Linked DNA regions of Prochlorococcus marinus XMU1412. The main gene of each other region encodes a partner of the protein of the gene in region 3 in a complex. Links are inferred from orthologs where the notes say so. Each region holds a gene or a part of one and is shown on either strand. Other genes may lie near its edges.

Evidence for each region. The genes of interacting proteins can lie anywhere in the genome.
Region 1: the proteins of HA152_RS00910 (region 3) and HA152_RS01540 are in contact, whole or in part, in a cryo-EM structure (PDB 6ZJN), measured with the Thermus thermophilus proteins. The link is inferred for Prochlorococcus marinus XMU1412 from one-to-one orthologs. Residues at the interface, in WP_223903221.1 of Thermus thermophilus: Met26, Thr27, Asn29, Gly31, Pro32, His34; in WP_096411116.1 of Thermus thermophilus: Glu45, Ser46, Asn48, Pro50, Ala51, Gly52, Glu53.
Region 2: the proteins of HA152_RS00910 (region 3) and HA152_RS01535 are in contact, whole or in part, in a cryo-EM structure (PDB 6KHJ), measured with the Thermosynechococcus vestitus proteins. The link is inferred for Prochlorococcus marinus XMU1412 from one-to-one orthologs. Residues at the interface, in WP_011057128.1 of Thermosynechococcus vestitus: Pro17, His18, His19, Pro20, Ser21, Met22, Val25, Arg27, Met29, Thr31, Ile38, Asp39, Cys40, Glu41, Pro42, Val43, Ile44, Gly45, Tyr46, Leu47, His48, Arg49, Gly50, Met51, Lys53, Ile54, Asn57, Arg58, Pro65, Tyr66; in WP_011056552.1 of Thermosynechococcus vestitus: Leu46, Met47, Tyr48, Thr50, Ala51, Cys52, Phe54, Ile55, Glu56, Ala58, Ala59, Ile61, Gly62, Ser63, Arg64, Phe65, Asn76, Pro78, Thr89, Thr91, Lys93, Met94, Ala97, Leu101, Met123, Phe124, Ser126, Asp127, Ser128, Tyr129.

The regions. Positions count from the first base shown.
Region 1 is NZ_JAAORJ010000001.1:281,442-284,123, forward strand. It holds HA152_RS01540 (NAD(P)H-quinone oxidoreductase subunit 3), read right to left. Parts: upstream 1,682-2,682; coding sequence 1,319-1,681; downstream 1-1,318. Other genes in the region: HA152_RS01525 (gluconeogenesis factor YvcK family protein), read left to right, coding at 1-62; HA152_RS01530 (NAD(P)H-quinone oxidoreductase subunit J), read right to left, coding at 59-589; HA152_RS01535 (NADH dehydrogenase subunit K), read right to left, coding at 589-1,314; HA152_RS01545 (rubredoxin), read left to right, coding at 1,759-2,187; HA152_RS01550 (photosynthesis system II assembly factor Ycf48), read left to right, coding at 2,197-2,682. UniProt on the Escherichia coli protein: NDH-1 shuttles electrons from NADH, via FMN and iron-sulfur (Fe-S) centers, to quinones in the respiratory chain. The immediate electron acceptor for the enzyme in this species is believed to be ubiquinone.
Region 2 is NZ_JAAORJ010000001.1:280,893-283,633, forward strand. It holds HA152_RS01535 (NADH dehydrogenase subunit K), read right to left. Parts: upstream 1,864-2,741; coding sequence 1,138-1,863; downstream 1-1,137. Other genes in the region: HA152_RS01525 (gluconeogenesis factor YvcK family protein), read left to right, coding at 1-611; HA152_RS01530 (NAD(P)H-quinone oxidoreductase subunit J), read right to left, coding at 608-1,138; HA152_RS01540 (NAD(P)H-quinone oxidoreductase subunit 3), read right to left, coding at 1,868-2,230; HA152_RS01545 (rubredoxin), read left to right, coding at 2,308-2,736. UniProt on the Escherichia coli protein: NDH-1 shuttles electrons from NADH, via FMN and iron-sulfur (Fe-S) centers, to quinones in the respiratory chain. The immediate electron acceptor for the enzyme in this species is ubiquinone.
Region 3 is NZ_JAAORJ010000001.1:163,778-168,260, forward strand. What follows is about bases 1-2,900. They hold HA152_RS00910 (NAD(P)H-quinone oxidoreductase subunit H), read left to right. Parts: upstream 1-806; coding sequence 807-1,994; downstream 1,995-2,900. Other genes in these bases: rsmH (16S rRNA (cytosine(1402)-N(4))-methyltransferase RsmH), read right to left, coding at 1-768; HA152_RS00915 (acyl-CoA thioesterase), read left to right, coding at 2,004-2,456; HA152_RS00920 (AMP-binding protein), read right to left, coding at 2,460-2,900. In the rest of the region: more of HA152_RS00920, read right to left, coding at 2,901-3,662; HA152_RS00925 (o-succinylbenzoate synthase), read right to left, coding at 3,659-4,483.

The sequences.
Region 1 (2,682 bases), 120 kb from region 3 along the record:
ATCCAAGGAGATTAGCAAGAGCAGTTATGTTTATTTACCGCAAATTAAAGAAAATAAACTAATAAGCATCTTGGAGTTCATAGAAATCTGGCTGAATATAATCTTTTCGTAGTGGCCATCCTCTCCAATCTTCAGGCATTAATAGTCTTTTGGGATTTGGATGATCAATAAAATTTATTCCATACATATCAAAAGTTTCTCTTTCTTGCCAATCACTTCCTTTGAAAATTTCATACAAACTAGGGATTGATAAATCAGAATCTCTTTTTAAGAAAACTTTTAATCTCACTTCCTTAATTTTTTCGATTTTTTGTAAATCATCAACAGTTATAAAATGGTAGAAACTAACAAGATTTCTGCCTGGTCCTTCATCATATCCTCCTTGACATTGAAGATAGTTGAAACCGTAATTTCTCAAGGCAGATACAGCTTCATATAATTTGTTAGGTTCCACAGAAATGTTTTCAATTCCTAGGTGATCATCAGATAAAGATTGATTTGGAATTCCATCTTTAGTCAAAGATTGGCTTATAAACCCTTCTTTTTCTATTGAAGTATCTGAAGATGTGGCTAAACCGTCTTTTTCCATTAATCTTCTGTAGAGTTAATAATTTCAGTGTTTTCAGGTAATTCGGTTATTTGTTCTTTTTTGGAAGAAGGTATGACGTTAGCTGAAGTTTTGTTTAGATATTCACCTGTATTTTCTGAGAAAACAAGATTCATTTCGTGATCAGATGTTATGTATCTGTGAGTTTGCTCTGTTTTTGTGCGCTCTAAAATTGATTCATTACCAACTTTTTTTCTTAATTTAATTACAGCATCAAAAATTGCTTCTGGTCTTGGTGGACATCCTGGGAGGTATAAATCAACTGGTATCAATTTATCAACACCTCTTACAGCAGTTGTAGAATCTGCACTGAACATTCCCCCTGTGATTGTGCAGGCACCCATAGCAATAACATACTTTGGTTCAGGCATCTGCTCATATAGTCTTACAAGGGCTGGGGCCATCTTCATTGTTACTGTCCCTGCAACTATTAGTAAATCTGCTTGCCTTGGCGAGCTTCTCGGCACTAATCCAAATCTATCAAAATCAAATCTAGATCCAATTAAGGCAGCAAATTCTATAAAACAACAAGCTGTTCCGTACAAGAGTGGCCATAGACTGCTTAGTCTAGCCCAATTATGAAGATCGTCTAAGCTTGTCAATATAATATTTTCGCTTAAGTCTGTAGTAACTTGAGGTGCACTAAGAGGATTGCAAGTCCCTTCTCGAATTTCTCTTATTGCTTTTGGGGATAATTGTGGATTCAATTTTTTAACTCCATTCTAAAGCACCCTTTCTCCATGCGTATGCCAGAGCGATAACGAGTATTGCGATGAAAATTAAAGCCTCAATAAAGGCTAATAATCCTAATCTATTAAAGGCAACAGCCCAAGGATAAAGGAATACCGTCTCCACATCAAATATAACGAAAACTAAGGCAAACATGTAATAACGAATATTAAATTGAATCCATGCTCCTCCTATAGGCTCCATTCCGGATTCATATGTAAGTTTTCTTTCTCCAGTTCTGCCTTTTGGGGCAACGATGAGATTAGTAACTAGAGCTAATACTGGAACAGCTGCGGCGATTAGAAGGAAACCTAAAAAGTATTCATAGCCAGTTAATAAAAACATCTTAAAAAATTAATTTTGAATAAAAGTCGCTTAATTAAGCAAAATCTTTTAAAGTTCTTAAAGAACAATAATAAACCGTGAGTGAAAACATTCAACCAACCTCTGAGGAAAACAAAATAGTTGAAGATTTTGAGAAAGAAAAACTTTCTGAAAATTCCTTAGAAGCAAATGTTGAACAACCTATACTTAATCTAGAACAAAATAGATTCGAATGTAGAAGTTGTGGATATATTTATGATCCGTCTGAAGGAAATAAAAAATTAAACATACCTAAAAATACTCCTTTTTCAGAGTTAGATGGGAATACTTTTGCTTGCCCTGTTTGTCGAGCCGGTAAAAATTTTTATAAGGATATTGGATCTAGAGCAAAACCTAGTGGATTTGAAGAGAATTTAGTTTATGGATTTGGATTTAATAGTTTACCTCCAGGACAAAAAAATATATTGATTTTTGGAGGGTTGGCGTTTGCTGCTGCTATGTTCCTTTCTTTGTACTCTTTGCATTAATATAGTTAAATGAAAAATTTTTTTACCAGTATTCCTAATCTTCTTTTATCTGTTGTTCTCTGTTTTGTTTTAAGCAGTTGTTCATCTACAGGTGTCAAGATGAATGAAAGCAGCCCTTGGAAAACAATTCAGTTTGAAGATCAGGCTAATGCTTTAGATGTTGATTTTATAGATGATAATCATGGGTTTTTAGTAGGCTCAAACAGATTGATTATGGAATCTACTGATGGTGGTGAAACATGGGAAAAAAGATCATTAGATATCTCTGCTGAAGAGAACTTTCGCCTTCTCGATATTGATTTCAAGGGTTCTGAAGGTTGGTTAATAGGGCAACCCTCTCTCGTAATGCATACTTTCGATGAAGGTAAAAATTGGACTAGGCTTTCACTTGGGAAGTTACCAGGCCAGCCTTTCTTAGTTACTACTATTGATGAAGGAGTTGCTCAATTGGCGACAACCTCAGCAGCTATTTATGAAACTTCCAATAGCGGTGAA
Region 2 (2,741 bases), 120 kb from region 3 along the record:
CAACAAATATTGATGTTATGTTATGGGCTGAATTAGAAGATGGTGAAAAAATTTTTGGTGAAAGCAAGATCAGTAAATCTAAAAAATTAATTTCGAGGATTGGTTACCTTCCAGAAAATCCTTCAGCTCTTCCAAGTGCTCTTGAATCTATAAAAGAAGCTGATTTAATTGTTCTTGGCCCAGGTAGTCTATACACTTCTTTATTGCCTAATCTGTTAGTACCCGAGATAGTGGATGCCTTATTGCAAAGTAATGCTCCTAAAATTTATATAAGTAATTTGATGACTCAGCCTGGAGAAACAGATGGACTTGATGTCTCTCAACATATCAAAGCAATAGAAAAACAATTATCAAATTTTGGAGTTAAAACTAGAATTTTTAATTCAATCTTATCTCAGATTCAATTTGAAAAGTCTCCATTAGTAGACTATTACGAAAGTAGAGGGGCAGAGCCTGTCAAATGTAATAAAGAAAAATTATTATCTGAGGGTTATTATGTTTTGCAAGCACCATTATATTCAAAAAAAATAACTCCAACTCTTAGACATGATCCAAGGAGATTAGCAAGAGCAGTTATGTTTATTTACCGCAAATTAAAGAAAATAAACTAATAAGCATCTTGGAGTTCATAGAAATCTGGCTGAATATAATCTTTTCGTAGTGGCCATCCTCTCCAATCTTCAGGCATTAATAGTCTTTTGGGATTTGGATGATCAATAAAATTTATTCCATACATATCAAAAGTTTCTCTTTCTTGCCAATCACTTCCTTTGAAAATTTCATACAAACTAGGGATTGATAAATCAGAATCTCTTTTTAAGAAAACTTTTAATCTCACTTCCTTAATTTTTTCGATTTTTTGTAAATCATCAACAGTTATAAAATGGTAGAAACTAACAAGATTTCTGCCTGGTCCTTCATCATATCCTCCTTGACATTGAAGATAGTTGAAACCGTAATTTCTCAAGGCAGATACAGCTTCATATAATTTGTTAGGTTCCACAGAAATGTTTTCAATTCCTAGGTGATCATCAGATAAAGATTGATTTGGAATTCCATCTTTAGTCAAAGATTGGCTTATAAACCCTTCTTTTTCTATTGAAGTATCTGAAGATGTGGCTAAACCGTCTTTTTCCATTAATCTTCTGTAGAGTTAATAATTTCAGTGTTTTCAGGTAATTCGGTTATTTGTTCTTTTTTGGAAGAAGGTATGACGTTAGCTGAAGTTTTGTTTAGATATTCACCTGTATTTTCTGAGAAAACAAGATTCATTTCGTGATCAGATGTTATGTATCTGTGAGTTTGCTCTGTTTTTGTGCGCTCTAAAATTGATTCATTACCAACTTTTTTTCTTAATTTAATTACAGCATCAAAAATTGCTTCTGGTCTTGGTGGACATCCTGGGAGGTATAAATCAACTGGTATCAATTTATCAACACCTCTTACAGCAGTTGTAGAATCTGCACTGAACATTCCCCCTGTGATTGTGCAGGCACCCATAGCAATAACATACTTTGGTTCAGGCATCTGCTCATATAGTCTTACAAGGGCTGGGGCCATCTTCATTGTTACTGTCCCTGCAACTATTAGTAAATCTGCTTGCCTTGGCGAGCTTCTCGGCACTAATCCAAATCTATCAAAATCAAATCTAGATCCAATTAAGGCAGCAAATTCTATAAAACAACAAGCTGTTCCGTACAAGAGTGGCCATAGACTGCTTAGTCTAGCCCAATTATGAAGATCGTCTAAGCTTGTCAATATAATATTTTCGCTTAAGTCTGTAGTAACTTGAGGTGCACTAAGAGGATTGCAAGTCCCTTCTCGAATTTCTCTTATTGCTTTTGGGGATAATTGTGGATTCAATTTTTTAACTCCATTCTAAAGCACCCTTTCTCCATGCGTATGCCAGAGCGATAACGAGTATTGCGATGAAAATTAAAGCCTCAATAAAGGCTAATAATCCTAATCTATTAAAGGCAACAGCCCAAGGATAAAGGAATACCGTCTCCACATCAAATATAACGAAAACTAAGGCAAACATGTAATAACGAATATTAAATTGAATCCATGCTCCTCCTATAGGCTCCATTCCGGATTCATATGTAAGTTTTCTTTCTCCAGTTCTGCCTTTTGGGGCAACGATGAGATTAGTAACTAGAGCTAATACTGGAACAGCTGCGGCGATTAGAAGGAAACCTAAAAAGTATTCATAGCCAGTTAATAAAAACATCTTAAAAAATTAATTTTGAATAAAAGTCGCTTAATTAAGCAAAATCTTTTAAAGTTCTTAAAGAACAATAATAAACCGTGAGTGAAAACATTCAACCAACCTCTGAGGAAAACAAAATAGTTGAAGATTTTGAGAAAGAAAAACTTTCTGAAAATTCCTTAGAAGCAAATGTTGAACAACCTATACTTAATCTAGAACAAAATAGATTCGAATGTAGAAGTTGTGGATATATTTATGATCCGTCTGAAGGAAATAAAAAATTAAACATACCTAAAAATACTCCTTTTTCAGAGTTAGATGGGAATACTTTTGCTTGCCCTGTTTGTCGAGCCGGTAAAAATTTTTATAAGGATATTGGATCTAGAGCAAAACCTAGTGGATTTGAAGAGAATTTAGTTTATGGATTTGGATTTAATAGTTTACCTCCAGGACAAAAAAATATATTGATTTTTGGAGGGTTGGCGTTTGCTGCTGCTATGTTCCTTTCTTTGTACTCTTTGCATTAATATAG
Region 3 (4,483 bases):
TCTATCCTCGAGGGAATGAAAACTAATAATAGAAATAATTCCTCCCGGCAAAAGCCATTCAGGAACAACTTGCAAAAATTTTTCTAATACGTCAATTTCTTTATTAACGGCAATTCTTAGTGCTTGAAATGTTCTTGTTGCTGGGTGTATTTTTTTATATCTTTGTTTTGGTGGGAAGCAGCCCGCAATAGAATAAGCTAACTCTTTTGTCCCAGAATATTTCCCATTTTCCTTCAAATCTATTTTTATTTTCCTAGCAATTTTTCTTGATAATCTCTCATCTCCATATTTATAAATTAGGTTCGCTAGATCTTTTTCATTTAAATCCTCAATTAATTTCTCGGCATCAACCTCAAGAAAAGGATTCATGCGCATATCAAGTGGACCATCTTTTTGGAAGCTAAAACCTCTTTTAGGATCATCAATTTGATTACTATTTACTCCAAGATCTGCAATTACAAAAGAAACTTTTTCTTTTGGTACAAAATCCGCAAAATTTGAAGCCATTATATCAATCCTATTTTTAAATTCATCAAGTTTTTTTGATGCTGATTTTCTTGCGAATGGATCTTGATCGAGTCCAATTATATTTAAATCCGAATATTTTCTCAATAAATGATAAGAGTGCCCGCCTCCGCCTAAAGTTGCGTCTATTCCTTTAAGTTTGTTGTTATTTATTAAAGGGTAATGCTCTAATGAGGCCATAATCTCATCTGTCATAACTGATTTATGATTGAAAAAAGATGAATCAGATAGGTCAGTTTGCATAACTTTCGACTAAGATTTATTTAGAAGTTAAATTTCGAATGGCTCAGCTAGAGACTAGAACAGAACCAATGGTGGTCAATTTTGGCCCTCACCATCCCTCAATGCATGGGGTTTTAAGGTTAGTTGTAACTCTTGATGGTGAGAATGTCATTGATTGTGAGCCAGTAATTGGATATTTACATAGAGGAATGGAAAAGATAGCCGAAAATAGGACAAATGTAATGTATGTCCCTTATGTAAGCAGAATGGATTATGCAGCAGGAATGTTTTATGAAGCTATTGTAGTAAATGCTCCTGAAAGATTAGCTAATATTCCAGTTCCTAAAAGAGCTAGTTACATCAGAGTTCTAATGCTGGAACTCAATCGTATCGCTAATCATCTTTTATGGCTCGGTCCCTTTTTAGCAGACGTAGGAGCTCAAACTCCATTTTTCTATATTTTTAGAGAAAGAGAAATGATTTATGATCTCTGGGAAGCTGCTACTGGACAGAGGCTGATAAATAATAATTTCTTCAGGATAGGTGGTGTTGCATGTGATCTTCCATACGGATGGTTAGAAAAATGTATAGACTTTTGTGATTGGTTTGGACCTAAGATTGATGAATATGAAAAATTAATTACAAATAATCCAATTTTTAGAAAAAGAATTGAAGGTCTCGGAACAATTCAAAGAGACCAGGCAATTAATTGGTCTTTGTCTGGGCCAATGCTTAGAGCTTCTGGAGTTTCCTGGGATTTAAGGAAAGTTGATAGTTATGAATGCTATGACGATTTTGATTGGCAGATTGCTTCAGAAAAAGAAGGAGATTGTTATGCGAGATATCGAGTGAGAGTAGAAGAGATGAGACAATCTCTAAGCATCATTCGCCAAGCCTGTAAAATGATTCCAGGAGGTCCAACAGAAAATTTGGAAGCTCAAAGAATGGCGACTGAAGATAAGAAAAGTGAAATATTTGGTATGGACTATCAATATGTAGCTAAGAAGGTTGCTCCAACTTTTAAAATTCCTAACGGAGAATTATATACAAGATTAGAGTCCGGGAAAGGAGAAATAGGTGTATTCATTCAAGGAAATAATGAAGTTACCCCATGGAGATTTAAAATTAGAGCAGCTGATTTAAATAATCTGCAAATTTTGCCTCATATTCTTAAAGGTGCCAAAATCGCTGATATTATGGCAATTCTTGGCTCAATAGATGTCATTATGGGATCTGTTGATAGATAAGTACTTTAAATGAAACCTATTGATTGGTTAATATTGCAGAAGAAAGTAAGGTTTGGTGATTGTGATTCTGCAGGTGTAATTCATTTTCATAACTTATTAAAATGGTCGCATGAAGCTTGGGAAGAAAGTATTGAAGTCTATGGGATCCCTTGTAACGATATTTTTCCAGATTTTTCTATACGTAAAAGTCAAATTATTTTTCCAATAGTAAATTGTGAAGCAAACTTTCATGCTCCTATAAAAATTGGAGATTTATTAAAAGTAAAAATTGCCCCTCATAAAATTAATACTCATTTGTTCCAAGTAAATAGCTTTTTTATAAAAAATGGAAATAAAGTAGCCGAAGGGAAAATTATACACTGTTCTTTAGATGTTGATTCAAGAAATAAAATAGAAATTCCCGATCAGCTAGAAAGATGGATAGAGGCTTCTAATGTGAGTACAAATTTAAAAGAATGCTGATTATTATTTTTTAAATTTATAGTTTGTTTTTTCTGTAATGCTATTTTTGTTTTTAACAATCCACTTTTCAGGCTTTTCATGTTTAGGCCAACTTTGAGAAAAATTTTTTAATAAATTTAAAGAAATTTCAATATTTTTATCATTTGTAAGTTCTCTAAATTCAACTATTACTTTAATTTTATTTCCCCATAATTTGTTAGATACTTTCGCAATATTGAATTTATTAATTGGGATATTTTCTTTCATAATGAAATCATTTAATCTAGATTCAATTACTTCAGGGAAAACAACTTCTCCTCCTGAATTAAAGGCATTATCACTTCTTCCAACAAATTTTAAATAGTAAGAATTATTGATTTGCTTAATTTCACCTAAATCACTTGTTTGCCACCACCCATTTTTATTTTTGAAATTTTCAGTTTTTAAAGAATCTATTATTTCGATTCCAATTCTGGCTGATTTTATTTCGATTAATCCTTGTGCGTTAATTCTTATTTTTGTATCAGGTAGTATTTCTCCAACATTTTTAAAACCCATCAAGAATTCTTTTGGTTTTAAACTTGTAACCATTGCTGCTGTTTCAGTTGCGCCGTAACAAGGTGCTAATTTTATTTTTTCTTTTATACATTGTTCTGCAGTTTCGTCTGAAATTGAAGCTCCACCTACCCAAATTAGATCAAAAATTTTTAGCCAACTAATTCCATCTTTTTGAGCTAAAAGTCTTTGTAATTGGGTAGGTACTAATGATGTAATCAAGTGTTTTTTGTTGTTTTTAAATTTAATTGTGAAAAGTAAAAGTTCTCGAGTTTTTTTTATCAAATTCGGAGAAATATTAATACAATCACATCCCCAAGTTTGACTTCTAAAAATTGGCATTAATCCACTTATATGGTTCAGGGGTAAAGTATTTAAAATTAAGCAGTTTTGTAATTCAAATCCTTGCTCTATTAGCCATTGACCTGATGTAGTTGCAGATAATTTAAGATTATTTAAATGGTGAAAACATTGTCTCGGTTTTCCAGAACTCCCACTACTGTTTAAGATAATTGCTGGCCCATTTTCAGTAATTGAATCTAATACATCTTTGTCTTCATAAAATTTGTTTTTTACATAAATAATTTTATTATCTCTAATTTTTTCAATAATTTTTTCTACAGATTGAGTTTCGTTATTTTCAACTTCAATAGTATGAATTTTATTTTTCATAGTTGATCCCATATCGTTTTTGCTTCATTTAAAAATAGAAACGAATTAGGGAATTTATTCATTGCTAAACCAGGAACTTTTGGTGTTGGTCCTTGTAATTGTAGAGAAGATAAATGATGGAGCCATCTCTTTCCTATTCCAGTTTCAAATGAGGTACTTATAGATATTAAAGCTTTTTTATTTTCTAATTCTCTTAAAAGCTTAACTGGATTATTTTCTTGAGAAGGCCTTCTAATTTGCCAACCCTTCCACTCATCAATCAAAGTTGGAAATTTTAAAAGTGATTCGTCTAAAGCTATTGGAATTTTTTTGTTTAGTTCTGTCAGTCCATCAATATCATCAACACAGAGAGGTTGTTCTAACCAATCTATATTTTTATTATCTTTCAAAATATCAGCCCATCTATTAGCTATCTCTCTTCCCCAAGAACCATTAGCATCTATTCTTAACTTAATATTATTGCCTATTTTGCTTAAAATTTCTTCTAATTTTGCTTCTTCCTCATGGTTATTTTTTAGTGCTACTTTCCATTTTAAAGTTAATGATTTTCCAATATCACAATGTCTTTTTTTAATATCATTTAGATCTGAAACTACATTTTCATGATTTAACAATATGGCTGTTTTACCAATTTCATCAAAGTAGTAGTTTTCTTTAAAAATTATTTTTCCATTAATCTCAGCTAATGCAGAATTTATTGCAGATTGAATGCATGGGTGAAAAATATTTATTTGCTTAGATAAATTAAATTCCTCTATATACTCAGGGATCATATCTAGTTGTTTCGCACACTTTTTTAAGTCTTTTTTATGTAGCGGTGA